Regions from separate parts of the Streptomyces sp. NPDC048462 genome, predicted to be linked through region 2. Evidence: riboswitches for the same ligand, from Rfam matches in the RefSeq annotation. Region 2 holds a riboswitch; each other region holds the start of a gene.

Region 1 (9,444 bases), on a different contig from region 2:
TGGTTGCGCAGGCCGATGGCCTCCTCGATGCCCTTCATGCCGATGCCCTGTTCGGCCAGGCCGGGGATCGGGAAGGTGCGCGAGACGGCGCCCATCGCGATGACCAGGTAGTCGAAGGGCAGCTCGTAGGCCTCGCCGACGAGCGGCGCGACCGTGGCGACCTTACGGTCCTGGTCAATGGTCGTGACGCGGCCGGTGAGGACCTCGGCCTTCGGCAGCACACGTCGCAGCGGGACGACGACGTGCCGGGGCGAGATGCTGCCGGCAGCAGCTTCGGGGAGGAAGGGCTGGTAGGTCATGTACGACCGGGGGTCGACGACCGTGACGGTCGCCTCTCCGTAGCGCATCTTCTTCAGAATGCGCCGAGCTGCGTACAGGCCTACGTACCCACCGCCTACTACGAGGATCCTGGGACGCTCCGTGGTGCTCATGCCATCGAGTATCCACCCCTCCCGGGGGGTGAGCTCGTGAGCCCCTTCACAAGGTATGGCCCACCCTCTGCTACACTTCGCCGCCCACGTGACCCAGGTCATGGCCCCGGCAGGGAACCACAGCACCGTGGCGAACGTTGTTCACCGCTTGTGAGCTGGCCCTTGAGCCGCCGGGCGAGGTGGACCACCCGCCCGGTTCACACTCCCGCAACACTCCCGGAACCACCCCGTTCACGCCGCGAGTGACCCCGCACACGCTCCTGCGGGCCCGTCCGGAGCAGAAGTCCGCCCCCACGGACCCAATTCCTTGTGAAGAAGTTCACGAAGTTCGTCGCGGCGTGTCCCCGAAGGGCTCCCCCGGGTGGCCCTCAGCGGCTCAAAGGTGCAGGCAGGAATGCGTATGAGCAAGGTTTGCGCACCCACCGGCACCCCACCCCCCGAAGCCCCGCGCGCAGGCCTCAGGAGGGCGCTCAGCGGCCCCGCCCGCCGAAAACGGCGTAGGGCCTGTCCGGACAGGCCCTACGCGACGGACCAGCCGATCCCGTCGAGGATGTCGTGCTCGCTGACGACCACCTCATGCGCCCCGGTCCGCTCCATGACGGCGAGCAGGATCAGCGCCCCGGAGGCGATCACGTCGACCCGCCCCGGGTGCATCGCGCCGATCGCGGCACGCTCGGCGTGGGTCGAGGAGAGCAGCCGCCCGGTGATCTCCCGGACCTGCTCCAGGGAGACCCGCGAGTGGTGGATCGCCGCCGAGTCGTACTCCTCCAGGCCCAGTGCGATCGCGGCCACCGTGGTGACCGTGCCGGCCAGGCCCACCAGCGTGCCGGCCCCGGTGAGCGGGACGCTGCGCCCGGCGAGGTCCAGCGCGGCGGCGACATCCGCGCGGATCGCGTCGGCAGCCTCCGGCGTGGGCGGGTCGACGACCGCGCCGTCCCGCGAGAGATGGCGCTCGGTCATCCGCACGCAGCCGATGTCCACGGACCGGGCCGCCCGCACCCGGTCGTCGCCGACGACGAACTCGGTCGAGCCGCCGCCGATGTCCACGACGAGGTACGGCTTCGCCAGGTCGTCGCGCCCGGCCAGCTCCTTGGTGGCCCCGTCGAAGGAGAACTCCGCCTCCTGGTCACCGCTGATCACCTCGGGCTCGACGCCCAGGATGTCCAGCACCCCGCGGACGAACTCGTCCCGGTTCTCCGCGTCCCGCGAGGCCGAGGTGGCGACGAAGCGGACCCTCTCGGCGCCGTGCTCCTTGATCACCGCCGCGTACTGCCGGCACGCGGCGAACGTCCGCTCCAGCGCCTCGGGGGCGAGCCGCCCGGTCCGGTCGACGCCCTGGCCGAGCCGGACGATCTCCATCCGCCGGTCGAGCTCGGTGAACTCCCCGGTGGCGGGGTCGGCGTCCGCCACCAGCAGACGGATCGAGTTGGTACCGCAGTCGATGGCGGCCACACGCGTCATGTCTTCAAGCCTCTCCGGCATTTGAGGATCGGGGGTGCGGGGGCGGAGCCCCCCGGGGGTGGGTCAGCCCTCGTCCGAGTCCGGCACGCCGCAGGGCGACACGCACGGACCCTTGCGCCACCACTCCGGCAGCATCGCGATCGCCTCGTCCCCCAGCGGGTTCACCCCCGGCCCCGCGGCCAGCGAGTGCCCCACGAGCACGTGCAGGCACTTCACCCGGTCCGGCATGCCCCCCGCGCTCGGGAAGCCCTCCAGCACCTCGATGGCGTCACGCCGCGCGATGTAGTCCTCGTGCGCGGCCCGGTACGCGGCCGCCAGCGCGGGGTCCGTACCGAGGCGCTCGGTCATCTCCCGCATGACCCCGTTCGCCTCCAGCGTGCCGATCGCGGACGCCGCACGCGGGCACGTCAGGTAGTACGTCGTGGGGAACGGCGTACCGTCCTCCAGCCGGGGCTGCGTCTCGACCACGTCCGGGTTGCCGCACGGGCAGCGGTGCGCGATGGCGCGCAGCCCACGCGGCGGGCGCCCCAGCTGCTGCTGGAACGCGGCGATGTCCGCGTCGGTGGGCGCGGTGGACTCGGTCTGGGGAGGGGGCGTTTCCATGCCTGCCTAGGTTCTGATCGGGCCCCTTGAACTGCGGTTGCGCAGACGAACGGGGAAATGCGAAAGGACGGGAACGCGGGTCAGCCCCGGTCGGCGCTGTCGACGCCGTCCCACAGGTTGGAGTGCCACGGCCGGCCGGACTCGTCCGGCTCTCCGTTGCGCTCCTTGACCGCGTCGGGATCGACCACGGTGTAGCCGGTCTCCCCCGGAAGAAGGTAGTGCAGGTGCTCGCGGGCCAGCCGCTTGATGTACGCGTTGTCCTGGAGGCGCGCCTTCTCGTCGCGCAGCTCCTCGGTGCGTGCCTCGGCCTCCTGCGCGAGCCGCTCCTGGTCCGCGATCTCGTCGCGCTGCGACACGTACTGCCGCATCGGGTACGCGAGGGCGACGATCAGGGAGCAGACGACCAGGGCCAGGAAGGCCGCCCGGCCGGTGAGGCGGGAGCGGCGGGCCTGGCGCTTGCTCTGGGAACGGTAGACGCGGGCTGCGGTCTGCTCACCGAGCAGCCTCAGCCGGGTCGCGGTGGAGAACCGGTCCCGGTCCTTCGCGGCCATGTCTCCGCCTCCCCATTACGCACGTCCGTCCCCGCACACGGTACGGGACCGAGTGCGGGGACGGACGGAGGCCGGGTCGCTGGACCCGGTCGGGCTTGTCAGCCCTTGAACCGCGGGAACGCCGAGCGGCCCGCGTACACCGCGGCGTCGTCGAGGATCTCCTCGATGCGCAGCAGCTGGTTGTACTTGGCGACACGGTCCGAGCGGGCCGGGGCGCCGGTCTTGATCTGGCCGCAGTTCACGGCGACCGCGAGGTCGGCGATGGTGACGTCCTCGGTCTCGCCGGAGCGGTGGGACATCATGCACTTGAAGCCGTTGCGCTGGGCCAGCTCGACGGCGTCCAGGGTCTCGGTCAGCGAACCGATCTGGTTGACCTTGACGAGCAGGGCGTTGGCGGAGCCCTCCTCGATGCCCCGGGCCAGGCGCTCCGGGTTGGTGACGAAGAGGTCGTCGCCGACGATCTGCACCTTGGCGCCGATCTTGTCGGTGATGACCTTCCAGCCGGCCCAGTCGTCCTCGTACAGCGGGTCCTCGATGGAGACCAGCGGGTACGCGGAGACGAGCTCCTCGTAGTACTCGGTCATCTCGGCGGCCGAGCGGGACTTGCCCTCGAACTCGTACGTGCCGTCCTTGTAGAACTCGGACGCGGCGACGTCGAGCGCGAGCGCGATGTCCTTGCCGGGGGCGTAACCGGCTTCCTTGATCGCCTCGACGATGAGGTCGAGCGCGGCGCGGTTGGACTCCAGGTTCGGCGCGAAGCCGCCCTCGTCACCGAGACCGGTGGACAGGCCCTTGGTCTTCAGGACCTTCTTCAGGGTGTGGTAGACCTCGGCGCCCCAGCGCAGGGCCTCGGAGAACGACTCCGCGCCGATCGGGGCGATCATGAACTCCTGGATGTCCACGTTGGAGTCGGCGTGCGACCCACCGTTGAGGATGTTCATCATCGGGACGGGCAGCAGGTGCGCGTTCGGGCCACCGAGGTAGCGGAACAGCGGCAGGTCCGAGGCCTCGGACGCGGCGTGGGCGACGGCGAGCGAGACGCCGAGGATGGCGTTGGCGCCGAGCGAGCCCTTGTTCTCGGTAGCGTCCAGGTCGAACATGGCCTGGTCGATCAGCCGCTGCTCGGTCGCGTCGTAGCCGACGAGCTCCGGGCCGATCTGCTCGATCACGGCGAGGACCGCCTTCTCGACGCCCTTCCCGTGGTAGCGGTTGGGGTCACCGTCGCGAAGCTCAATGGCCTCGAACGCACCGGTGGAGGCTCCGGACGGAACGGCAGCACGACCCGTGCTGCCGTCGTCGAGGCCAACCTCGACCTCGACCGTGGGGTTGCCCCGGGAGTCGAGGATTTCCCGGGCTACGACGACGTCGATGGACGGCACGAGGCATCTCCTTCTGGGATATGACGCTGGTTGCGCAGGGTCGCTTTGGCCTTGCGACAAGAGCCTAACCGGCCCGGCCGTCTCAGTCGGCCGCCCGCCCGTCCCCTGGGACGAAAAAGGACCCAAGGGCGGTGATAGCGGGGCGAACAACCAGAAATTTACTGACCAGTAACTACAACAGTTGAACAATCACCCGGAGTTTCCCGGCCCGTCGGGCCCGCAGACCGGCGACCGACAGACCCCGGCCCGGCACGCGTGGGGGGAAGACGCGGGCCGGGCCGGGCGATCGGCGAGGAGAGTGCCGGACTACTTCACCAGGTGCAGCTGCTGCCCCGGGAAGATCATGTCGGCGTCCTTGACGATGTCCTTGTTCAGCTTGAACAGCTGCTCCCAGCCGCCCTTGACGTCGTGGTCGGCCGCGATCTTGCTCAGCGAGTCGCCGGTGACGACCTTGTACTCGCCGTCACCCTTCTTGACCTTCTCGCCGGTCGGGGTGGTCACGGTCTTCTTCTGCTCGGCCTTGGGGGCGGTCGAGCGGTCCGAGCGGTTGGTGGCCGGGGCCTCGGTGCGCTCGGCCTTCTTCGGCTCGGCCTGCTGGGCCGGGGCGGACTCCTGCTTGGGAGCGGACTCCTGCTTGGGAGCGGCGGAGCCGGTGTCGACACCCGGGTCCACGCCGTCGTTGCTCAGGTTGCCGGCACCGGCGCAGGACCAGGCGCCCGGTCCCTGCATGTCGAGGAGCTTCTCGGCCACGGCGATCTGCTGGGACTTGCTGGCCAGGTCGGCGCGGGCCGCGTACTGCGTACCGCCGGCGGCGGCCCAGCTGGACTGCGAGAACTGCAGACCGCCGTAGTAGCCGTTGCCGGTGTTGATGGACCAGTTGCCGCCGGACTCGCACTGGGCGACCGCGTCCCACGTGGAGACGGAGGCGGCGGAGGCGCCGGTGGCACCCATCAGGGGCACGGCGATGGCGGCACCGGTCACACCGGCGAGCGTGGCGATACGGACGGCCCTGGACGGGCGGCGGTGCTTGTTGCCCTTGCTGTTGAGCAGCATCGAGACTTCTCCTCACCGACGCCTGCGAGGTGAGCTGTCGGGTTCGGGCCAAGTGAGTTGCCCGGTCGCACGTCCTAGCGCACGACTTAACCCCAAGCCGGTCCTGATCCGTCCTGCGACGATCGGGCCCGGCACTTACCTGGGTCCCCCGCTCCTGCCTACGGCGCTTTACGCGTCTGTTCCCTTCGACCGACGGCAGGATTCGGCGTGACGGTCGACGGGGCCCGCGGTGCGAGCGGTTCTGACCGTAAACACACGCAACCCCTACATTCAAAGAAGGACATACCGGATAAACAGCCCTTCCTTGCATCGGATAAACGCCTGTTTGCGCAGGTCGGAACGGATGCGGAGGGAGCTCCCGGACAAGACGCGCCAGTTCACGCAAAGAGACCCATGTCTCACTTAGTTCAAAGTGGGACATAGGTCTCTTAAGTACCCCGGATTCGAGGTGATTTCAGCTGTTGATCAGACCGTTTCCACGGCCGCTTCCACCGCTGCTTCCAGGGCGGCCCTGACTGGGCCTCAGCCGGTCGCCTCAGTTGGTCGTCCCGGCCGGTCTCAGCCGGCCTTCACGCCGAGGTCGAGGTGCTGACCGGGCAGGATGAGGTCCGGGTCGGAGCCGACGGCCGCCTTGTTGGCCTCGTACAGCCCGGTCCAGCCGCCGGGCAGCTCCTGCGCGTCGGCGATCGCCCAGAGGTTGTCGCCGGGCCGGACGGTGTACGTGCCGTCGGCGGCAGGCGCACCCTTGGCGCGCCCGTCACCTTCGCCACGCGAGGCGTGCCGCCCCGAGTCCCGCCCGTCGCCGGTCCGCTCCGGGGCCGGCGCACCGCGGTGCTTGCCGCCCGTCTCGGCGGCCGGAGAGGCTCCGTCCCGGCCGTCCGCGGGGCCGGTCTCGCCGGAGGAGCCGGACGCCGGAGGCGTGGCGTCCGGGGAGGCCGAGGCGTCCGGCTTGCGGTCCTTGCTGTCCTTGCTGTCGGCCGGGCCGGCCGTGGAGTCGTCCGACGGGGCCTTCGTCTTGTCCTCGGCCGCGTCGTCCGCCGGGTCGGCGCTCTTCGACGGGTCGGCACTCGCGGACGGGTCCGCGCTCTCCGACGGGTCGGCGGCCGGGGTGGCGGCCGGATCGACGCCCGGGTCGACGCCCGGCAGGGATCCGTCCGCGGCGAGGCCGGAGATGACGGCGCAGCTGGGCCACGCCTTCGGCCCCTGGTCGTCCAGCACCTTCTCCGCCACGGCGATCTGCTGCGAGCGGCTGGCGAGGTCCGCGCGCGAGGCGTACGCCTCGCCGCCGTAGGACTTCCAGACCTCCTGCGAGAACTGCAGGCCGCCGTAGAAGCCGTTGCCGAGGTCGGCACTCCACATGCCGCCGCTCTCGCACTCCGCGACCCGGTCCCAGGTCGAGGCGTCGGCGGCGTGCGCACCTGCCGCGCCGAGCAGCGGGATGGCGATGGCCGATCCGGTCACGCCTGCGGCGACGATGATCGCGGGTGCCTGCCGAGGGCGACGGTGTCTGCCGTTCGCGGAGCCCATGGGAATGCCTTCCGTGTGACTGACGAGTGACTGGTGAGTCGAACGGTGAACCTAGCGGGACTCGAACGTGTGTCACAAGTCGATGCAGCGGAGATCACGCGAAAGTCACAATGTTGACAGAGTGTCACCTTCGTCGGTGACGGCCCCGGGGGTGAACTCCACCGGGAGCGTGCGCAGTCCACGCATGATGAGCCCGCCACGCCAGCGCAAATCGGCAGCTTCTCCCGCAAGTCGCAGGTCCGGGAGGCGTTTCAACAACGTGGCCAGCGCGGCCTGTCCCTCCAGCCGGGCGAGCGGCGCTCCCAGGCAGTAATGGATGCCGTGCCCGTAGCCGAGGTGCTGATTGTCACGCCGTGAGAGGTCGAGCGTGTCCGGGCCGTCGAAGCGCTCCGGGTCCCGGTCGGCGGCGGCGAGCACCACGAGCACGGGGTCGCCCGCGCCGACCCGCTGCCCGCCGATGGTCAGCGGCTCGGTGGCGTACCGCCAGGTCGCGAGCTCCACCGGGCCGTCGAACCGCAGCAGTTCCTCGACCGCGGTGGCCAGCAGCCCCGTCTCCCCCTCGGCCAGGGACCGCTGGAGCCGCTCGCGCTGCTCCGGGTGACCCAGCAGGGTGTGGACGCCGTTGCCGATGAGGTTCACAGTCGTCTCAAAACCGGCAAACAGGATAATAAAGGCCATCGCGGCGGCCTCGTTCTCGGTCAGGTGCTCACCGTGGTCGCTCGCCCGGATGAGCCCCGAGATCAGGTCGTCCCCGGGGTTCTCGCGCTTGCGGTGGATGAGTTCGAGCAGATATCCGCGCATCTTCTTCACGGAACGGGCCACCCCGCCGCGCGGGCCGCCGCCGTGGCGGATCATCATGCCCGCCCAGTCCCGGAAGTCGTCCTGGTCCTCGGGCGGGACACCCAGCAGGTCGCAGATGGCGTAGATGGGGAGAGGGAAGGCGAACTCGTGGATGAGGTCCGCCTCCCCCTTCTCGACGAAGGAGTCGAGAAGGCGGTCCGTCAGCTCCTGCACGCGCGGCGCGAACTCCGCGATGCGCCGGGGCGTGAACGCCTTGGACACCAGACGCCGCAGCCGGGTGTGGTCGGGCGGGTCGATGTTCAGCAGATGCGTCATCAGCTCGGCCTTGCGCTCGCCCGGGATCCCCGTCTTCCCCTTGGCGTGCGCGGACTCGGCGTGATGGGCCGGGTTCTTGGACAGCCGGGCGTCGGCGAGGGCCTGCCTGGCGTCCGCGTACCGCGTCACCAGCCAGGCCTCGACCCCGCTGGGCAGCGTGGTGCGGTGGACGGGGCTGTGCTCGCGCAGCCAGGCGTACGCGGGATACGGGTCGGTGGCGAACTCCCACGTGAAGAGTTCGGGGGCGGGCGGCACGGCGTCGGCCGGGTGGGCGGGGCCGGTGCCGGCGGGGCTGTCGTTCACCCCCCGACGTTATCCGTTGCCCTCCGCCGCCCTGATGGCGTCCCGGTAGGCGCGGCCCGCGGCGCGCAGGGCGGCTTCCGGGTCGGTGCCGTCCTCCTGGGCGCGTACGGCCAGGGCGAGGAGCCGGTAGCCGATGTCGCCGCCCTCGCCGTCGGGGAGCGGCACGTCGAGTCCGGCGGTGGCGGCGCGGCCGGCCAGCTTCGCGGCGAGCGCCAGGGCGGGCTGGCCGAGGGGGACGCCGTCGGTGACGGACTCGCGCTGCTTCTCGATCGCCTTGGTCCGCAGCCAGTGCGCGTGGACGTCCTGCGGCGTCTCGGCGCTCTCGTCGCCGAAGACGTGCGGGTGGCGGTGGATCAGCTTCTCGACGAGGGTGGCGGCGACGTCGTCCACCGAGAACGGCTCCTGCTCGTCCTCCTCGGCGATGCGCGCGTGGAAGACGACCTGGAGCAGTACGTCGCCGAGCTCCTCGCGCAGCTCCTCGCGGTTGCCGTCCTCGATCGCCTCGACGAGCTCGTACGCCTCCTCGATGGCGTACTTGGCGAGGCCCTTGTGGGTCTTCTGCGAGGTCCAGGGGCATTCGATCCGGATGCGGTCCATGACCTGGACGAGATCGAGGAGGCGCGCGCCCGGCAGGTCGTACGAACCGGGCAGCAGCTCCAGGTCCGGCATCTGCACCCGCCCCGAACCGGCCAGCCGTGCCAGCCCGTCGGTCAGCGGCTGGTTGCCCTCGCCGCCGGTGAGGACCACCACGGTCCGGCCCCCGGTGCAGGAGGCGACGAGCTCCTGGGCGTCGGGGACGGCCGGCTCGACGGTGATGCCCGCCTCGCGCAGGTACGGCAGCTGCGGCTGGCCGGGCTCCCCGCAGAGCACCCGGTCGGCGGCTTGCAGCGTCTGCCAGGCGGGCCAGGACAGCAGTCCGGGCGCGACGCGGTGGCTGGCGGTGAGCAGGACGATACGGCCGGGGTCTTCAGCGTTCACGCTGCGAATCTACCCGGCCGCACGGCCGCTGTTACGCCCCGG
Region 2 (9,444 bases):
CGGCGCCCCCGACGAGCTCACCACCCGCTACCTCGACGCGCTGGACCGGCAGGCGACGGCCGTGCGGGACGCGCTGGGCGACGCCGAGCCGGTGCGTTTCGCCGCGGCGGCCTTCGGGGGCGGTACCCCGACCTTCCTGACGGCAGGTGAGCTGGAGCGCCTGTGCGACATAGCGGAGAAGCGGATGGGCGCCGATCTCCGGTCGGTGCCCCTGTCGGTCGAGACGTCACCGTCGACCGCGACCGCCGACCGGCTGGCCGTGCTGGCCGAGCGGGGGGCGACCAGGATCAGCATCGGTGTGCAGAGCTTCGTCGAGGACGAGGCACGCGCGGCGGTCCGTCCGCAGCGCCGGGCGGACGTCGAAGCCGCCCTGGGGCTGATCCGGGACGCCCGCATCCCGGTCCTCAACATCGACCTGATCTACGGCATCGACGGGCAGGACGAGGCGAGCTGGCAGACCTCCCTGGACGCGGCGCTCCAGTGGCGTCCGGAGGAGCTGTACCTCTACCCGCTGTACGTGCGTCCGCTGACCGGCCTCGGCCGCACCGGCGCGTCGGCGGCGGAAGCGGAATCCGCCTGGGACGAACAGCGGCTGCGGCTGTACCGGTCCGGGCGCGATCATCTCCTGGCGCACGGCTACGAGCAGGTGTCGATGCGGATGTTCCGGCGAGCCGGTGCCCCGGCCGCCGGGGGTCCCGACGACTACGCCTGCCAGACCGACGGGATGATCGGGCTGGGCTGCGGCGCCCGCTCGTACACCTCGCGGCTGCACTACTCCTTCGACTACGCGGTCCAGATGCGGGAGGTGCGGTCCATCATCGACGGCTACACGGCGACCGAGGACTTCACCCGCGCGGAGGTGGGCCGGTACACCGACGGCGACGAGGCGCGCCGCCGTCACCTCCTGCAGTCGGTCCTCCAGGCCGGCGGGCTGCGGCTGTCGGAGTACCGCGAGCGGTTCGGCAGCGGCCCCGAGGAGGACTTCCCCGCTGAGCTGGCTCTGTTCGAGGAGCGGGGCTGGCTCGATCCGGACGCTCCGGCCGCCGGGCTGCTGCGCCTGTCCCCCGAGGGGCTGGCGCACTCCGACGCGCTGGGTCCCGACCTCTTCTCCCCTGCCGTGCGGGCCGCGATGGCCTCGTACGAGCTGAAGTGAGCCCCGGATGGACCTGACGATTCTCTACCGGGGCCCACTCGCCTCGTGCGACTACGACTGCCCGTACTGCCCGTTCGCCAAGCGGCGCGACAGCCGGGAGCAGCTGCGGGCCGACCGGGCAGCGCTGGAGCGGTTCACGGCGTGGGCGGCGGCGCAGCGGGGTGACCGGATCTCGGTGCTGTTCACGCCGTGGGGCGAGGGGCTGGTGCGCTCCTGGTACCGCCGGGCGATGGTCGAGCTGGCCGGGCTGCCGCACATCCGCCGGGTGGCGATCCAGACGAACCTGAGCGGGCGCACGCAGTGGCTCGCCGAGGCGGGAACCGCGGGCCGGGACAAGGTCGCGCTCTGGTGCACCTACCACCCGGGCCAGACGCCGTACGAGCGTTTCCTGGCCAGGTGCGGGGAGTTGAGGTCCCTGGGGATCCGGCACAGCGTCGGTGTGGTCGGTCTGGAGGACCATCTCGACGAGGCCCGGCGGCTGCGGGCGGCGCTCCCCGGGGAGGTGTACCTCTGGGTCAACGCCGCGGAGGGGCACACCTATACGGACGAGGAGGCCGGCCGGTGGACGGAGATCGACCCGCTGTTCCCGTACAGCCGCCATCCGCACCGTTCGGCCGGGCTGCCCTGCCGCACCGGTGAGTCCGTGATCTCGGTGGACGGGGAAGGCACGGTGCGCCGCTGCCACTTCGTCCGGGCCGAGCTCGGCAATCTGTACGACGGCAGTTACCGTGACGCGCTGGGCCCTCGGGCGTGCCCGCTGGCGGTGTGCGACTGCCATATCGGCTACGTCCATCTGGAGACGCTGCCGCTGTACGACGTCTTCGCCGGCGGAGTGCTGGAGCGCGTACCGGCCCGGCCGTTGCTCGGCATCGGGCGGGCGCGGGCGTAGCCCCCCGGGCGCGGATCACCGGCCCCTGGCTGCCGTGGGCGCCACTGCCGGTCCCGGGCAGCGGCCTGTAATCTGCACCCGTTCGATGATCGGACGATCACGGGTACGGGGATGCGGGCACGGGGCGGGCGTCCAGGGGGAGCGCGGGAATTTCGATGAGTGACGGATATCCGATACGAAGCCGCAGACCGGGTCTCTCGGCCGGCGCGTACATCGTCGCCGGGATCCTCCTCGTCGCGGTGGGGTTCGTCGGTGCCTGGCTCCAGCGCGACGCTCCCGCAAAGAAGGCGGAGCCGCGTACGGAGTTGACCGCGGACAACCCGCCCGCCGGTCTGCCCGCGGCGTTCACCACCGGCCAGCGCCTCCACTGGTCCCGCTGCACCTCGCCCGCCACCGCGCGCACGGGCTATGACTGCGCCACCATGAAGGCCCCCCTGGACTACCGGAAGCCGGACGGCAGGACGATCGACGTCGCCCTGATCCGCCACAAGGCCACCGGCCCGAACGCCCGGCGCATCGGCTCGCTCGTCCTCAACTTCGGCGGCCCCGGGGAGCCCGGTGTGAGCGGGCTGCCCGCATTCCTCAGCCAGTACCAGCCGTTGCTCGACCGCTACGACCTGGTCTCCTTCGATCCGCGCGGCACCGGCGTGACCATCCCCGTGCGCTGCGGGAAGACCGAGGACGACACCGGCTACGGCGGGGCCGGTGCCTGCGCCAAGCACTCAGGGGCGCTCCTGCCGTACATCGGCACCTCGCACACCGCGCGCGACCTCGACCTGATGCGGTACCTCCTCGGCGACAAGCGGCTGCACTACTTCGGCGTCTCGTACGGAACGGCGCTCGGCGCGGTCTACGCCCACCTGTACCCGTCGCACGTCGGACGGCTGGTCCTCGAAGCGTCCGTCGATCCGACCGAGGACCACACCGAGAAGAACTTGTCGCAGGTGAAGGCGGTCCAGGCGGCGTTCGACCGGTTCGCCGTGCACTGCGCGGCCCGTATCCGCCACTGCCCGACCGGTGACGGGCCCGAGGAGGCCGCGCGGCGCATGGCGCACCTGGCCGACCGTCTGGAGAAGAAGCCCGCCCCGGCCGGCTCCGGAAACAAGATCGACGCCGCCGAGCTCGCGTACGCCGTCAGCGACCATCTCGACCGCGGCACCGACGGCTGGTCGCCGCTCGCCAAAGCCCTCACCGCGCTGATCGACCACAACGACGGCCGTCTGCTGAGCAAGGGCGCGGACACCATCGGATCCGCCGACCGCACGGCGACCCCGCCCGGCAACACCCGCGCGGCCAGGACCGCGATCACCTGCGCGGACTCCAGCCTGCGCCCCGGCGTCGAGCGCCTCAGCAAGGACGAGGCCCGCGTCAAAGCGGCCTCACCCGTCTTCGGCGCTGCCTGGTCCACCGGCGTCTACCTCTGCTACGGCTGGCCGTTCGACGGCGAGAGCGCCACGCTCCAGGTGAACGCCGACGGCGCGGCCCCCGTCCTGGTGGTCGGCGGCACCGGCGACCCGACCACCCCCTACCCCGGCGCCCGCCGCATGGTCCGCGCCCTGGGCGACGGTGTCGGCGTCCTCCTGACGGCCGAGGAAGAGGGCCACGGCACATACCCGAACAACCGCTGTGTCACGGAGAAGATCGACCACTACCTCCGCACGGGCCGCACCCCGGCCCCGGGGACGGTATGCCGGGGCAGCATGTCCTGAGCTCTGCCGACGCGCACTGCTGCCAAGATGCACGGCTCTGTGGGGACGGCCGTCCCGGGGTCCGGGCGGCCGGGCCCCTCAGAGCGGCAGCAGGTCCGGCCGCTTCGCCGCCACGTGGTCGCCGGAGGACTCGCCGCGCAGGCGCCGCCCGATCCACGGCACCAGGTACTCGCGGGCCCAGTGGATGTCGTCGCGCCGGACCTCGAAAGTTCCCCGGATCGGCTGCGGCGGCCACTCCTGGTCCGGGTCGGCCGGCACGTCGAGACCGAGGACCTGGGCGGCGCGCAGCGCGACGCGGGTGTGCCCCTCCGGTGACAGGTGCAGCCGGTCGCCGTCCCAGGCGCGCCGGTCCTGCACGGAGCGCAGCGACCACAGGTCGAGCACCGGGCAGTCGTAGCGGTCCGCGATGGACCGCACATGGGCGGTGTAGGTGGCGATCTTGCCGCGCAGATGGCGCAGCACCGGAACGCCGCGGGTGTCGAAGCCGGTGGTGACCATGACGGTGCCGACCGACCGGGTCAGCTCGGCGACCGCGCGCTCGAAGCGCTCGGCGACGTCGTCGGGGTCGGTGCCCGGCCGGATGATGTCGTTGCCGCCCGCGCAGAAGCTCACCAGGTCGGGGGCGAGTTCCTTGGCGCGCGGTACCTGCTCCTCGACTATCTGGTCGAGGAGGCGTCCTCGTACGGCGAGATTGGCGTACCGGAAGTTTCCGTGCGCGGCACCCGTGGTGTCCTGCGCCGTTTCGAGGTCCGGGAGCTGGTCGGCGAGGATTACCGCCAACCGGTCGGCCCAGCCGACGAATGTCCCGTCCGGGCCCAGGTCGCCGACTCCCTCGGTGAAACTGTCGCCAATCGCCGCGTACGACTCGATGGCGCCCTGTCGGTTGATGACGCCCTGTCGGATGTTTCTCGAATCGTCTGCCACAAGGGCATATCCTGCACCGTCGATTGTGACCTACGCGACCGTAATACGGGGTTGACGGGTGGTGAGATAGACCACCCAGTCAGATTTCGGTAAAGGGGGAATAAGTGCGACCGTCCTCCGAACACCGGCCGCACATAAGCGGAGGGACGGTGCGCCGCCGCGCACCGCCCCTCCGCTGTATTGCTCAGGTCCGGGTCACCGGACCGGTACCGCCTGGATCAGACGTTGATCCCGTGCGACGCCAGGTAGGCGATCGGGTCGATGTCCGAGCCGTACGCCGGACCCGTGCGGACCTCGAAGTGGAGGTGCGGGCCGGTGGCGTTGCCGGTGGCGCCGGAGAGGCCGACCTGCTGGCCCGCGGTCACGGTCTGGCCCGCCGAGACGGAGAGCGAGGACATGTGGCCGTACTGCGAGTAGTGGCCGTCGGCGTGCTTGATGACGACCTCGTTGCCGTACGCGCCGCCCCAGCCCGCGGTGACGACGGTGCCGGAGGTGATCGCCTTCACGCTGGTGCCGGTGGAGACGGGGAAGTCGATGCCGGTGTGGCTGCCGCTGGACCAGCTGGCGCCGGAGGCACGGTAGGCGGTGGTGTGGTTGCCGGGGACCGGGTGGACGTAGCCGGAGGACGAGCCCTGGTCGGCGGAGGCGGTGTTGGACGCCTGGGTGTCGGTGGAGGCCGCGGGGGCCTTCGACTCGGTCTTGGCCGGAGCCTTCGACGGGGCCTTCGACGGGGTGGTGTCACCCGTGGAGGTGTGCGAGCCGGTGGCCGGGGCGTGGCCCCAGGCCTTGCCGCCGAGGGTCAGCTTCATGCCCGGGAAGATCAGGCTCGGGTCGTCGCCGACGACCTTGCGGTTGTCCTGGTACAGCTTCTCCCAGCCGCCCTTGAGCTTGTGCTCGGCAGCGATCTTCGACAGGTAGTCGCCGGAGACCACGGAGTAGGTCTTGGTGCCGGACTGCTTGTCCGCGACCGGCTTGGCCGGGGTGGCGTGCGCGGCGGCCGACTGCGCGGTGGCGGGAGCGGCCTGCTCCGCGGCGTTGGCACCGGTGGCGCCGAGCAGCGGAAGCGCGATGACGGCTCCGCCGGCGCTCGCGACGACGACGCCGCGGGCGATGGTGGCGGACTTGGGACGGCGGTGCTTACCCGGGATGGGCATGAAGAATTTCCTCTCCGGCGCCTACGAGGTGAGCTGTCGGGTTCGGGCTGGAGATGCCCGGTCGCGCCTGGCGCGACTTCACCCCGAGCCGGCCGGATCTCTCCGGTCGGCGGCTTACCTGGTTCCCCCGCTCCTGCCACACGGTGAGTGGGTGCGAATTCCGGACGGCGGCAGGATTAGGCGTTCCATCCGGATTGACATGGAACGTAAGCGAGCCGGGACGGCGGAAACAAGCCACGGGTTCCGCTCCGGATTCCGCCCCGGGAAATCGGCACGGAATTACGGTGACACTCCGTGGATTATGGATCTTGGCATTCCGCGCGGCGTACGGATTACCCAACGGGCCCGCCGCCACACACCGTCACGGATATGATCCCGCTCACGAGCGGGTGACCATCTCCCGCATAAGCACGGCATGTTCGACTAAAAGCCTCAATACGGACATGTCATGCCCATCGTCCCCGCCGGCGCTCCACGAAGAGGCGGCGCACGGTGGCGGCATCAGAGCCGCCGCCGGGATGATCGGCTGAATATCCGATGTCGTATCGTCACGGGAGTGGACCCGTCGGCGACACGCGTCGGCGGCAGAGCCTCCAGGAGTGACCGTGACGCAGCAGCTGCCGCAGACCCCGTCGACGGAACCCGAGCTGGCGGGGGTCCGTAACTTCCGCGACGTGGGCGGACTGCCCACCACGGACGGCCGCCGGGTTCGCTACGGACGGCTCTTCCGCAGCGGTCACCTGGCGGGCGCCACCCCCGAGGACGCGGCGTTCCTCGGCGGCCTCGGGCTGCACACGGTCTTCGACTTCCGCAACGCGGCGGACCTCAAGCTGGACGGGGCGGACGTGGAGCTGCCCGGCGTGCGCAATGTGAACATCCCGCTCACCGACCCGGCGGACGGCAGCGAGTTCTGGCGGATGGTGCGCGACGGCGAGATGGACGAGCTGCGCGGGATCCTCGGCGACGGCCAGGGCACGGCGCGGATGGTCTCCTCGTACCGCTCGATCATCCTGGACCGCACCGCCGAGCACAGCCGGGTGCTGCACGCCCTGGCCGAGGACAGCGTCCCGGCCCTGATGCACTGTGCGGCGGGCAAGGACAGGGCGGGGCTCTCGATCGCGGTCTCGCTGCTCGCGGTGGGCGTCGGCCGCGAGGCCGTCGAGGCGGACTACCTCAAGTCCAACGACGCCCACCGCCGCTACCGGGTCCGCCGCAGCGACACCTCGGCGGCCGGCATGTCGCCCGAGGTGATGGAGCTCCTCAGCCCCCTCTTCGGCGCCCACAGCGAATACCTCGCCGCGGCCTTCGCCACGATCGACGAGACCTGGGGCGGCACCGAGCGCTACCTCTCCGAGGGGCTGAGGATCACCCCCGCGACGCGGGAGCGGCTGCGCGAGCGGCTCCTCGAAGAGGCGTGAGCGTCCGCCGGGCCAGGGGCCACGGGGTTGGCGGCTACTGGTTGTGCATCCCCACCGCGAACAGCAGGTAGAGGAAGCCCGCGATGACGTGCCCGGCCACCAGGTAGGCGAACAGCCTGATGACGAGCCCGCGCGGCATCTTGCGTTCCTGGGTGTCGGCGTCCTTGCGCCCGGCCGGGGTGAGCGGGTCGTAGTTCTCGGAATCGGACATGACAGTCCTCTCTGGCGACCGGCCGGGCCGGTGGCGGGGACGGCGTCTCAGCGACGGTGGATTCCGCTGCCGAGGCACAGCTCGGCGGCGGGGCTCTGCAGCAGGGTGTGGACGAAGAGCAGCTCGGCGCCCTCGCGCTCCGGTGCCGCGATCCGGTGCGGGGTGAGCGAGTCGAAGTGCGCGCTGTCGCCGGGGCCGAGGTCGTGCACCGTCTCGCCGAGGGTCACCCGGAGGTTCCCGGCCAGGACGTACAGCCATTCCTCACCGGGGTGGACGCGCACCAGGTCGCCCTGCGCGCCGTACGGGACCCTGACGCGCAGCGCCTGCATCGCCCGGCCCGGACCACCCGCCTGCTGGTACATCCAGCCGTCGGCCTCGGCCCCCTCGAACTTCCGGGCGCGGACGATCGCGTCACGTTCCGGGGGGATCTCGCCGAGCAGTTCGGAGACCGTCGTACCGTAGATCCTGGCGAGTCCGAGCAGCATCGGCAGCGAGGGCTGGCGCCGGCCCGTTTCGAGCCGGGACAGATGGGCGGGCGAGAGCCCGGCGCGCTGGGCGGCGGTCTCCAGGGTGAGCCCTCGGCCGCGGCGCAGATCACGCAGGCGCGGTGCGACACCGGGCAGCTCGTCGGCCACCCCTCCTTCTGGAGGATTCATGTGTCCATTGGGCCAGGGTCTTTCCTGGGAGGCAAATTTATTGCCTCCCAGGCAAAACCCCCGCTGATCAGCGGTTGGCGACGGCCTGCTTCACCAGGGTCCGGCCGAAGTCCCACATCAGCCCGCCGTTGTGCGCGTCGTCCATCACCGCTGTGAACGCGGTCACAAACCGGTCCACGTCCGCCTCGTCGATGACGAGCGGCGGAATCAGCTTGATCACTTCGAGGTGGTCGCCGGAGACCTGGGTGAGGATGCGGTGCTTCTGGAGCAGCGGTACGACGACCATCTGCGCGAAGAGGCCTTTGCGGGCCGCCTGCAGCATGGTCCAGCGGCTGCGCAGCTTCAGCGAGGACGGCCGGCCGAACTCGATGCCGATCATCAGTCCGCGTCCCCGCACCTCGTGCAGCAGCTCGTAGCGGCCGACCAGCGCGGCCAGCCTCTCGCGCAGCAGATCACCGGTGCGGCGGGCGTTCGCCACGGTCTCCTCGTCCTCCATCACGGCGAGGACCGCCAGCCCGGCGGCCATCGCCTGGGCGTTGGAGCCGAAGCTGGCCGAGTGGACCAGCACCCGGTCCATCGAGGAGTAGACCCGCTTGAAGATCCAGTCCTTGCCGAGCGTCGCCCCGACCGGCACATAGCCGCCGGAGAGCGCCTTGGCGACGCAGACCAGATCGGGTTCGACGCCCTCCTCGTGCTGGTAGGCGTAGAAGTCACCGCTGCGGCCCAGCCCGGTCTGCACCTCGTCGGCGATGAGCAGCGCCTTGTGCTTGTGCAGCAGCTCCTGGGCGGCGCGCAGGAAGCCGGGCGGCGAGGCGTGCACGCCCTTGCCCTGGATCGGCTCGACGACCAGAGCGGCCACATCGCCGCGCTTCAGCTCGCGCCGCAGCGCGTCGAGGTCGCCGAGCTCGATGGCGGTGTCGGGCAGCAGGGGCGCGAAGCCGTCCCGGAAGCCGTCCTCGCCGTTGACCGAGAGCGAGCCGGTGGTCAGTCCGTGGAAGGCGTGCGTGCAGTACAGGATCCTCGGCTTCCCGGTCGCGTAGCGGGCGAACTTGAGCGCCGTCTCGACGGCCTCCGTACCGCTGTTGCCGAAGAACACCCGGTCCAGGTGAGGGCTGTGCGTGAGCAGCTTCTCGGCCAGGAGCCCCGGCAGGGGCTGGCAGTCGAAGCGGGTGAGGTCGGCGAGCGAGGCGTCCAGGACGTCGTGCAGCGCCTTGCGTACGACGGGGTGGTGCCGGCCGAGCCCCATCACGCCGAAACCGGCCAGCATGTCCAGGTAGTCGTTGCCCTCCGCGTCCCAGAAGTGCGCGCCCTCGGCCCGTTCGTAGACCTT
Region 3 (9,444 bases), on a different contig from region 2:
CAGGAGCGCATCGACCTGAAGGAGCGGCAGGCCACCGAGAAGAAGAAGCGCGAGGAGGAGGCCGCCCGCAAGGAGGCCCTGCGCCCCAAGTACGTCATGCCGGTCAAGGATCACGGTCTCAGCGCGTACTTCGGCCAGGCCGGGGTCAACTGGATGTCCGTGCACACGGGCATCGACTTCCCCGTGCAGTACGGCACTCCGGTGATGGCGGCGACCGACGGCACGGTCCGTACGCAGTTCAACACCGCCTACGGGAACATGGCCATCGTCACGATGGCCGACGGCACCGAGACCTGGTACTGCCACCTCAGCAGCACCCGGATCCGCTCGGGCCACGTCAAGGCCGGTGACGTGATCGCGCACTCCGGGAACTCCGGCAACTCGACGGGCCCCCACATGCACTTCGAGGTGCGGCCCGGCGGCGGCGCGGCCGTCGACCCGCTGCCCTGGCTCCGCAGCCACGGCATCGACCCGACCTGACCTGGCCCCTCGTTCCGGCCCGGGGCGTCCCGGGCCGGAGCGCTACAGCTTCTGGACCGGGGCGTACCGCAGCAGCAGCTTCTTCGGCCGCTCGTCCCCGAAGTCGACCGTGGCCTTCGCCTGGTCCCCGATGCCGTCGACCGCCGTCACCGTGCCCAGACCGAACTGGTCGTGGGTGACCCGGTCGCCGACCACCAGCGTGATCGTGGGCTTGTCCGACGTCCGCCGCGTCGCGAAGCCCGAGGGCCCGGAGCGCGAACGGGACGAGGACAGCGACGAGGTGATGCCCGACGTCGGTCCCGCAGGGGCGCCCATCGGGCCCTTGCGCTTCCACTCCAGGTGCTGCTCCGGGATCTCCTCCAGGAACCGCGACGGCGGGTTGTACGAGGGCTGGCCCCACGCGCTGCGCATCGACGCCCGGGTCAGATAGAGCCGCTCGCGGGCGCGGGTGATGCCGACGTAGGCGAGCCGGCGCTCCTCCTCCAGCTCCTTGACCTGGCCCAGGGCCCGCATGTGCGGGAAGACGCCGTCCTCCATGCCGGTGAGGAAGACCACCGGGAATTCGAGGCCCTTCGCCGTGTGCAGGGTCATCAGCGTGACGACTCCGGAGCCGTCGGTGTCCTCGTCGGGGATCTGGTCGGAGTCGGCGACCAGCGCGACCCGCTCCAGGAACTCGGCGAGCGTCCCCGCCCCCTCCTCCTCGCCCCGGTCCTGCTCGAATTCGAGTGCGACGGAGGCGAGCTCCTGGAGGTTCTCAATCCGGGTCTCGTCCTGCGGGTCGGTGGAGGCCTGGAGCTCGGCCAGGTAGCCGGTCCGCTCCATGACGGCCTCCAGCACCACCGCGGGGCCCGCGCCCGACTCGACGATCGTGCGCAGCTCCTCCATCAGCGTGTTGAACCGCTTGACGGCGTTCGCGGAACGCGCGGCCATGCCGTACGCCTCGTCGACGCGGCGCAGCGCCTGCGGGAAGGTGATCTTCTCGCGCAGCGACAGGGCGTCGATCATCGCCTCGGCCCGGTCCCCGATGCCGCGCTTGGGCACGTTCAGGATGCGGCGCAGCGGGACCGTGTCCTCGGGGTTGGACAGGACCCGGAGGTAGGCCAGGACGTCCCGGACCTCCTTGCGCTCGTAGAAGCGCACACCGCCGACGACCTTGTAGGGCAGGCCGACCCGGATGAAGATCTCCTCGAAGACACGGGACTGCGCGTTCGTCCGGTAGAAGATCGCGACGTCACCGGCCTTGGCGTCGCCCGCGTCGGTCAGCCGGTCGATCTCGTCCGCGACGAACTGCGCCTCGTCGTGCTCGGTGTCCGCGACATAGCCGGTGATCCGGGTGCCGGAGCCGGCGTTGGTCCAGAGGTTCTTCGGGCGGCGGCTCTCGTTGCGCTCGATGACGGCGTTGGCCGCGGACAGGATCGTCTGGGTGGAGCGGTAGTTCTGCTCCAGCAGGATCGTGGTCGCGTCCGGGTAGTCCTCCTCGAACTGGAGGATGTTGCGGATCGTCGCGCCGCGGAAGGCGTAGATCGACTGGTCGGCGTCACCCACGACGCACAGCTCGCCGGGGGCGTCGGCGGCACCGGCCGGGCCGACCAGTTCCCGTACGAGCGTGTACTGGGCGTGGTTGGTGTCCTGGTACTCGTCGACCAGGACGTGCCGGAAGCGGCGGCGGTAGTGCTCGGCGACGTCGGGGAAGGCCTGGAGCAGGTGCACCGTCGTCATGATGATGTCGTCGAAGTCCAGCGCGTTGGCCTCGCGCAGCCGGGACTGGTACATCGCGTAGGCCTGGGCGAGGGTCTTCTCGAAACCGTCCGTGGCCTGGCCGGCGAAGGTCTCCTCGTCTATCAGCTCGTTCTTCAGGTTCGACACCTTGGCCGTGAACGACTTCGGCGGGAAGCGCTTCGGATCGAGGTCGAGATCGCGGCAGACCAGGGCCATCAGCCGCTTGGAGTCCGCGGCGTCGTAGATCGAGAACGAGGAGGTGAAGCCGAGCTTCTTCGACTCGCGGCGCAGGATCCGTACGCACGCGCTGTGGAAGGTCATGACCCACATGGCGTTGGCGCGGGGGCCGACGAGCTGCTCGACGCGCTCCTTCATCTCGCCCGCGGCCTTGTTGGTGAAGGTGATCGCCAGGATCTGCCCGGGGTGCACGCCGCGCTCGGCCAGCAGGTGGGCGATGCGGTGGGTCAGCACCCGGGTCTTGCCGGAACCGGCCCCGGCGACGATGAGCAGCGGGGAGCCCGCGTGCACGACGGCGGCACGCTGCTCGGTGTTCAGCCCGTCGAGCAGCGCGACGGCGTCGATGACCGGGCGGTGGGCGCCGTCCCGGTAGTACGCGTCGCGGGGCGGCGGGGGCCCGTCGAACACGCCTGAGAAGAGGTCCTCCGGCACCGCTTCGGGTGCGGAGTCCTCGGGGGGCGGCGGGGGCCCTTCCTCCGTGTGCTGGAGGCCGGCCAGGAAACTGTCGTCAAAGAGGCTGCTCATCGCTGTCCGAGTCTAGGCGGCCGCACTGACACCCCGGGGCCGCATGGGGAAACGCACACCGTCCGGGGCCACACACGGCGACGCCCGGCCCACCCTGCGTAGGGAATTCGCGCGCCGCGCCGGGCCGGACCGCACGGCTTCCGCAAGGTCACGAAAACGTATCGGGCATATCGAACATCAACCTTCACAGCGGCACCATGAGTTGGCTAGCGTGCTCGTTCGGACGGCCCGTACCCCCAAGAGGCGAACCACGCCGAGCGGGCGTCCACGTCGAATCCGGGCCGCCTCCAGGGGTCCGGAACCGGGGACCCACACGCAGCACCGGGGTGAATCGGTCCGAAACCCCCACCAGGACCGTAGGGCAGCCTTCCGTTCCGCCCGAACCCGACAGCTAACCCGGTAGGCGGTCCACGGAAGGAGATGCCGGCCTTGGCATCGCATCGCAAACCGCGCCCCCGGGTGCGCAGCTCCGCCCCGGCCATCGGGTTCACGACGGCCGCGCTCGCCTCGGTGACCCTGCTGTCCACACAGAGCGCGCTCGCGGCCCCGGCCCCGAAGCCCGGCATCGAGGACGTCCAGAAGAAGGTCGACGCCCTGTACCGGGAGGCGGGCACCGCCACCCAGCACTACGACGAGGCGAAAGAGGCGTCCGCCGAGCAGCGCACCAAGGTGGACACGCTGCTGGACGACATCGCCAAGCGCGCCGACAAGCTGAACGACGCCCGCCGCACCCTCGGCAACTACGCGGCCGCCCAGTACCGCGACGGCGCGCTCGCGCCGACCGCCACCTTCTTCCTGGCCAACGACCCGCAGTCGTTCTTCGACCAGACCCATCTCATGGACCGGATGGCCTCGAACCAGCAGCAGGCCGTCACGGACTTCCGTACGAAGCAGGCCGAGGCGTCGAAGAAGCGTGCCGAGGCGGTGACGAGCCTGGAGACGCTCACCGCGACGCAGACCAAGCTGCGCACCAGCAAGCAGAACGTGCAGACGAAGCTGACCGAGGCGCGCACGCTGCTGTCGAAGCTGACCGCCGAGGAGAAGGCGCGGCTGGCCGAGCTGGAGCAGAAGAAGAAGGCCGAGGCCAAGCGCAAGGCGGCGGAGCTGGCGAAGAAGCAGGCCGCCGCGGAGGCCGAGGCCGACCGCAAGGCCAAGGAAGCGGGAAGCGGGACCGGCTCGGACACCGGAACGGGCTCGGATGCCGGCACCGGGTCGGATTCGGGTTCGGGTTCGGACAGCAGCGCCTCGACGAAGGCCGAGAAGGTCCTCGCGTTCGCCAGGGCCCAGCTCGGCAAGCCGTACGTCTGGGGGGCGACCGGCCCGTCCTCGTACGACTGCTCGGGGCTGACCCAGGCGGCCTGGAAGGCTGCGGGCGTCACCATTCCGCGGACCACCTGGGACCAGGTGAACGTCGGCACCCGGATCGCCACGGATGACCTGCGGCCCGGGGACCTGGTCTTCTTCTACGACGACATCAGCCACGTCGGCATCTACAAGGGCGACGGCATGATGATCCACGCGCCGAAGCCGGGGGCCAACGTGCGCGAGGAGTCGATCTTCTACATGCCGATCTACGGGAGCGTGCGCCCCGGCTAGGGCGTGGCGTCGGACTGCCGTCGTCGCCCGGAGGGCGACCACGCGGTGTCAGGCGCGTGCTTTCGGCGTGCCGGCCTCAGGCTCCTGTACTGGACGTACTGGGGTCTGGGGCCGGTGCGACGAGGGCGCACGGGCCCGGAACGCTCCGGCCGGGTGCGCTCGGGCCGGGTGTGCTCAGGTCCAGATCGTGGCGATGAAGATGTTGACCATCGTCAGCCCGCCCACCGCCGCGAAGAGGCCCTTGTCGACCTTCTCCTCGTCCCGCTTGACGTAGACGAGCCCAAGGATGACGACGAGGATCAGCAGCTTGATGCCGATCTTGACGTTGTTCACGGGGTGGTCGTCGGCCTGATCGAGCCCGACCAGGGCGATCCCGGTGACCAGCATGGTCAGCGCGCCGTGCAGCATCCCCGGCACGAACCGCGCCGTCCCCGCGCCCATCGCCTTCATCTGGGTGAGGAAACCTCCCAGCAGGGCGGCGATCCCGATGATGTGGAGGGCGACGAAGACATCGATGAGTACACGCATGGTTCCGCACCCTAGCCCTGGCCATATCAGGCATCGGCAGCCAGGTCAGGCTTACTGGATGCTTGACTCATGAATGCACCAATTGCCTTACTCTGGTGCAATTATTCCGGTCACCCAACAACAACGAAGCGCCAAATTCAGGCAATAAGCGTCATTACGACTCTTCCCCGTGCCCCGGGTTTAGCGTCCCTACCAGGTGACCGGATCACCGCCGCTCCGCACCCGGGCGGCACCGTCCGGTCGCCCCGCCGAGAGATCCGGCGGCGGGCCGCTCCCCCTGTTGGCGACCCGCCGCCGGACCGGGCGGGCCCTCCGGTAGGCCCCGGCGGGCAGTCGACAGGAAGGACCACCGCCCTCGTGGCCGCGCACCGGAAACCCAAGCAGCGCCCGTACACCGGCTCTGCTGCCCGCACCGCAGCGACCCTCGCCCTCGCCGGGGCCGCGACCGCTGCCGCGCTGCCGGGATCCGCGCACGCCGACCCGACGCCCTCCGCCGCCCAGGTCAAGGCCCAGGTGGACCGGCTGTACCGGGAGGCGGAGGTCGCCACCGAGCAGTACAACGGCGCGAAGGTGAAGACGGCCGCCACCGCCAAGGCGATCGACGCGATGCGCGACGAGGCCGCCCGCAAGACCGAGCGGCTCAACGCCGCGCGCGAGGAGCTGGGTTCGTACGCCGCCGCGCAGTACCGCTCCGGCGGCCTGGACCCGTCGCTGCAGCTGGCGCTCTCCTCGGACCCCGACCAGTACCTGCGGCGCGCCTCGTACGTGGAGCGGGCCGCCGCCGGCCGCAGCGACGAGCTCCGCACCGTGCGGCGCCAGGTCGCGGACGTGGCCCAGCTGCGGTCCGAGGCGGCGGGACAGCTGGCCGAGCTCACCGCCCGCCAGGCCGACCTCCAGAAGCACAAGGCGACGGTCCGGTCCAAGCTCTCCGAGGCCCGCAAGCTGCTGGCCCGCCTCTCCCCCGCCCAGCGGGCCTCCTACGACGCCTCCGACGACGACGGCCGAGGTACGGGCCATGCCGACCGCAGCGCCCCGCGCGGCTCCGACCGGGCGCCCAACGCCCGCGCCGCCTCGGCCGTCGCCTTCGCGTACGGGGCCCTCGGCAAGCCGTACGTCTGGGGCGCCACCGGCCCCTCCTCGTTCGACTGCTCCGGCCTCACCCAGGCTGCCTGGCGCTCCGCCGGTGTCTCGCTGCCCCGGACCACGTACACCCAGATCAACGCCGGCCGGCGCGTCTCACGCTCCGAACTCGCCCCCGGGGATCTGGTGTTCTTCTACTCGGGCGTGAGCCATGTCGGCCTCTACATCGGCAACGGACGGATGATCCACGCCCCGCGCCCCGGGGCCCCGGTCCGCATCGCACCGATCGACGAAATGCCCTTCGCCGGAGCGGCCCGGGTGGCATAGGCTCCCGTCCTTCCGACCGACCGGACCGAGGGACACCCACTCATGCCCATGGACTTCGACGTCCAGACCCATGCCCGTACGCTCGCCCTCCGCTCCCCGGACCACTACCGGGTCGGCCCGTTCACGGTGCGCCACAACGTGAACTGGTCGCTGAAGTACGCCAACTACGCAATCCCGGACCAGGGCGCCGAACCGGCCCCGGAGGACATCGACGCCCTGATCGCGGGCTTCCGCGAACGGGACCGGATGCCGCGCCTGGAGTACCTGCCCGGCTGGGCGCCGGCGGTCGAACCCGCGCTGCTCGCCGCCGGGTTCACCGTCGAGAACCGGGCCCCGGTCATGGCCTGCGCGCCCGGCGGCCTGCTGCCGCCGAAGCCGGTGGACGGTCTGGTGACGGCCGAACCGATCACGGCCGCGGAGTTCGACGCCGCCGCCCTCGTACAGCACCTGGGGTACGGCGGGACCGGCGAGCCCGAGGGCGGCGAGGCGAAGTGGCTGCGCGACGCGGCGGCGAACGGCGGGGTCGCCGCGCTCGCCACGCTGGAGGGCGTCCCGGCGGGCGCGGGCGGCTGCTCGGTGCCGGTCGACGGCCTCAGCGAGCTGGTGGGCCTGGCCGTCGCCGAGGAGTTCCGGCGCCGCGGCATCGGCGCCGACCTCTCCGCCCGGCTCACCGCGACCGCCTTCGAGCAGGGCTGCCGGGTGGTCTGGCTGGAGCCGGGCGACGCCGATGTGGAACGGATGTACGCGGGCATCGGCTACCGCAGGGTCGGCGAGAAGCTGAACATCTCGCTCGACCCGGCCTGAGGCGTGGGCCCGCCGGTCTCAGACCAGCCGACGGGCCGTCGCCCAGCGGGTCAGCTCGTGCCGGTTGGACAGCTGGAGCTTCCTCAGCACCGCCGAGACGTGCGACTCGACCGTCTTCACCGAGATGAACAGCTGCTTGGCGATCTCCTTGTACGCGTAGCCCCGCGCGATCAGCCGCAGCACCTCGCGCTCGCGCTGGGTCAGCCGGTCGAGGTCCTCGTCGACCGGTGGCGCGTCCGTCGAGGCGAAGGCGTCGAGGACGAAGCCGGCCAGCCGGGGCGAGAACACCGCGTCGCCGTCCTGGACCCGGAAGACCGAGTCGACCAGGTCGGCGCCGGTGATCGTCTTGGTGACGTAGCCTCGGGCGCCGCCCCGGATGACCCCGATGACGTCCTCCGCGGCGTCCGACACGGACAGCGCGAGGAAGCGCACCGGGTTCTCCACCGCGCCCATGAACGGGGCGCAGCGGCGCAGCACCTCGACGCCGCCGCCGCCCGGGAGGTGCACGTCCAGGAGGACGACCTCGGGGCGGGTCGCCGTGATGACGGTGACGGCCTGGTCGACGTCGGCGGCCTCGCCCACGACCTCGACGCCGGTCTCCTCGGTGCGGCCGATCTCGGCCTGTACGCCGGTGCGGAACATCCGGTGGTCGTCGACGAGCACGACTCGTACCCGGCGCTCCGGGTCCGCGTGGCCCCCGGTCGCCTCAGTGGTCCCGTTCATCGCTCGTCCTCTCCATCTCCAGCTCGACTTCTGTGCCCCCGCCGGGCACCGAACGCAGCCGGGCGGTACCGCCGTTGCGCTGCATCCGGCCGATGATTGATTCTCGTACGCCCATTCTGTCCCCCGGTACGGAGTCCAGGTCGAACCCCGGCCCCCGGTCGCGTACCGAGACGAAGACCGTGCGGCCCTCGACCTCCGCGTAGACCTGTACGGCGCCGCCCTCGCCACCGTACTTGGCGGCGTTGACCATCGCCTCGCGTGCGGCCTGCATCTGCGCGGTCAGCTTCTCGTCGAGCGGGCAGTCGCCCACGACGACGACCTCCAGCGGGACGCCGTGCTTGTCCTCGACCTCGGCGGCGGCGCGTTTGACGGCCTCGGCCAGGTTCTCGGGTTCGTCGTCCTCGTCCTTGCCGGTGCCCTCGGGGTTGTAGAGCCAGTTGCGCAGTTCGCGCTCCTGGGCGCGGGCCAGTCTGCGCACCTCGCCGGGGTCCTCCGCGTTGCGCTGGATCAGGGTGAGGGTGTGCAGGACGGAGTCGTGCACATGGGCGGCGACCTCGGCGCGCTCCTGGGCCCTGATGCGCATCAGGCGTTCCTCGGAGAGGTCCTGGGTCATCCGGACGAGATAGGGACCGGCCAGCAGGGCGATGCCGGTGAGGACGGCGATGGCCGCGGTGAGGACGTTGCCGAGCTGGGCGGCGGAGCCGCGCACCACCATGAAGCCGGCCAGGCCGAGGCCGACCAGGGCGACTCCGGCGAGTCCCCGGGCCAGGTTGAGGACCCGGCGGCGGCTGCCGACCTCCATCCAGCGGGCGCGGCGGGCGTTGTCGGCCTGCCGCCAGACCAGGACGGAACCGGCGCCGATCAGCAGGGTCGGCCAGATGTAGCGGTCGGCCTTGCTGCCCATGTCGACGTTGCCGACGAAGATCACGGCGCCGATGAGGAGGGCGACGAGGGCGAAGACCTGGCCCCGGTCGGGCTTGCGGAGCCGGCGCCTGCCGTCGGGGGCGGTCTCGAAGACGGACCTCGGGCCGTCCACGCCGCCGACGCCGAGCGGCACGACGATCCAGAACACCGCGTACAGGAGCGCGCCGAGGCCGTCCGCGAAGAACAGTCCGAGGAAGACGAAGCGCACCCAGGCGACCGGCAGCCCGAGGTGTCCGGCGAGACCGCGTGCGACGCCGCCGAGCAGCCGTCCGTCGGCGCTGCGGTACAGCTTGCGCAGCGGTGGTTCCTCCGGATCGGGGTTGAGGGAGCTGGCGGCTCGGGTGGTGGCGGCTGGCATGCCCCGATCGTCACACGTGGGTGCGGCCGGTGGCATCAGGGTCGGCCCCCACTTCGACCCTGAGAGCCGGGCGGAGAGCCGGGCGGAGCCGGGGCGGGGAACGGCCCGGTACCCGGAACGGTCCCTTCAGGGTCCGGCGGGGG

The links. Region 2 has a riboswitch for cyclic di-AMP ahead of ACGFU6_RS30815 (peptidoglycan DD-metalloendopeptidase family protein). Riboswitches for the same ligand answer to the same signal wherever they lie in the genome.
Region 1: it holds a riboswitch for cyclic di-AMP, as region 2 does, so the genes downstream of both, ACGFU6_RS18395 (transglycosylase family protein) here and ACGFU6_RS30815 (peptidoglycan DD-metalloendopeptidase family protein) in region 2, are expected to answer to the same signal.
Region 3: it holds a riboswitch for cyclic di-AMP, as region 2 does, so the genes downstream of both, ACGFU6_RS14200 (NlpC/P60 family protein) here and ACGFU6_RS30815 (peptidoglycan DD-metalloendopeptidase family protein) in region 2, are expected to answer to the same signal.

Annotation. Positions count from the first base shown of each region.
Region 1 is NZ_JBICXG010000010.1:26,036-35,479, forward strand. Features, by position in the region: gene ACGFU6_RS18370 (NAD(P)/FAD-dependent oxidoreductase) at 1-431, opposite strand, end outside; gene ACGFU6_RS18375 (exopolyphosphatase) at 951-1,892, opposite strand; gene ACGFU6_RS18380 (DUF501 domain-containing protein) at 1,956-2,495, opposite strand; gene ACGFU6_RS18385 (septum formation initiator family protein) at 2,576-3,046, opposite strand; gene eno (phosphopyruvate hydratase) at 3,145-4,425, opposite strand; gene ACGFU6_RS18395 (transglycosylase family protein) at 4,732-5,478, opposite strand; cyclic di-AMP (ydaO/yuaA leader) riboswitch at 5,483-5,654, opposite strand; gene ACGFU6_RS18400 (transglycosylase family protein) at 6,037-7,005, opposite strand; gene ACGFU6_RS18405 (cytochrome P450) at 7,111-8,424, opposite strand; gene ACGFU6_RS18410 (nucleoside triphosphate pyrophosphohydrolase) at 8,434-9,402, opposite strand; gene ACGFU6_RS18415 (SurA N-terminal domain-containing protein) at 9,434-9,444, opposite strand, start outside.
Region 2 is NZ_JBICXG010000024.1:99,553-108,996, forward strand. Features, by position in the region: gene ACGFU6_RS30795 (STM4012 family radical SAM protein) at 1-1,153, shown strand, start outside; gene ACGFU6_RS30800 (STM4011 family radical SAM protein) at 1,161-2,042, shown strand; gene ACGFU6_RS30805 (alpha/beta hydrolase) at 2,198-3,751, shown strand; gene ACGFU6_RS30810 (SGNH/GDSL hydrolase family protein) at 3,830-4,675, opposite strand; gene ACGFU6_RS30815 (peptidoglycan DD-metalloendopeptidase family protein) at 4,894-5,829, opposite strand; cyclic di-AMP (ydaO/yuaA leader) riboswitch at 5,833-6,022, opposite strand; gene ACGFU6_RS30820 (tyrosine-protein phosphatase) at 6,435-7,247, shown strand; gene ACGFU6_RS30825 (DUF6126 family protein) at 7,282-7,458, opposite strand; gene ACGFU6_RS30830 (helix-turn-helix domain-containing protein) at 7,506-8,114, opposite strand; gene ACGFU6_RS30835 (aspartate aminotransferase family protein) at 8,182-9,444, opposite strand, start outside.
Region 3 is NZ_JBICXG010000006.1:296,311-305,754, forward strand. Features, by position in the region: gene ACGFU6_RS14190 (M23 family metallopeptidase) at 1-480, shown strand, start outside; gene pcrA (DNA helicase PcrA) at 523-2,961, opposite strand; cyclic di-AMP (ydaO/yuaA leader) riboswitch at 3,231-3,383, shown strand; gene ACGFU6_RS14200 (NlpC/P60 family protein) at 3,382-4,557, shown strand; gene ACGFU6_RS14205 (hypothetical protein) at 4,732-5,085, opposite strand; gene ACGFU6_RS14210 (NlpC/P60 family protein) at 5,443-6,492, shown strand; gene ACGFU6_RS14215 (GNAT family N-acetyltransferase) at 6,535-7,296, shown strand; gene ACGFU6_RS14220 (response regulator transcription factor) at 7,315-8,019, opposite strand; gene ACGFU6_RS14225 (PspC domain-containing protein) at 8,003-9,301, opposite strand.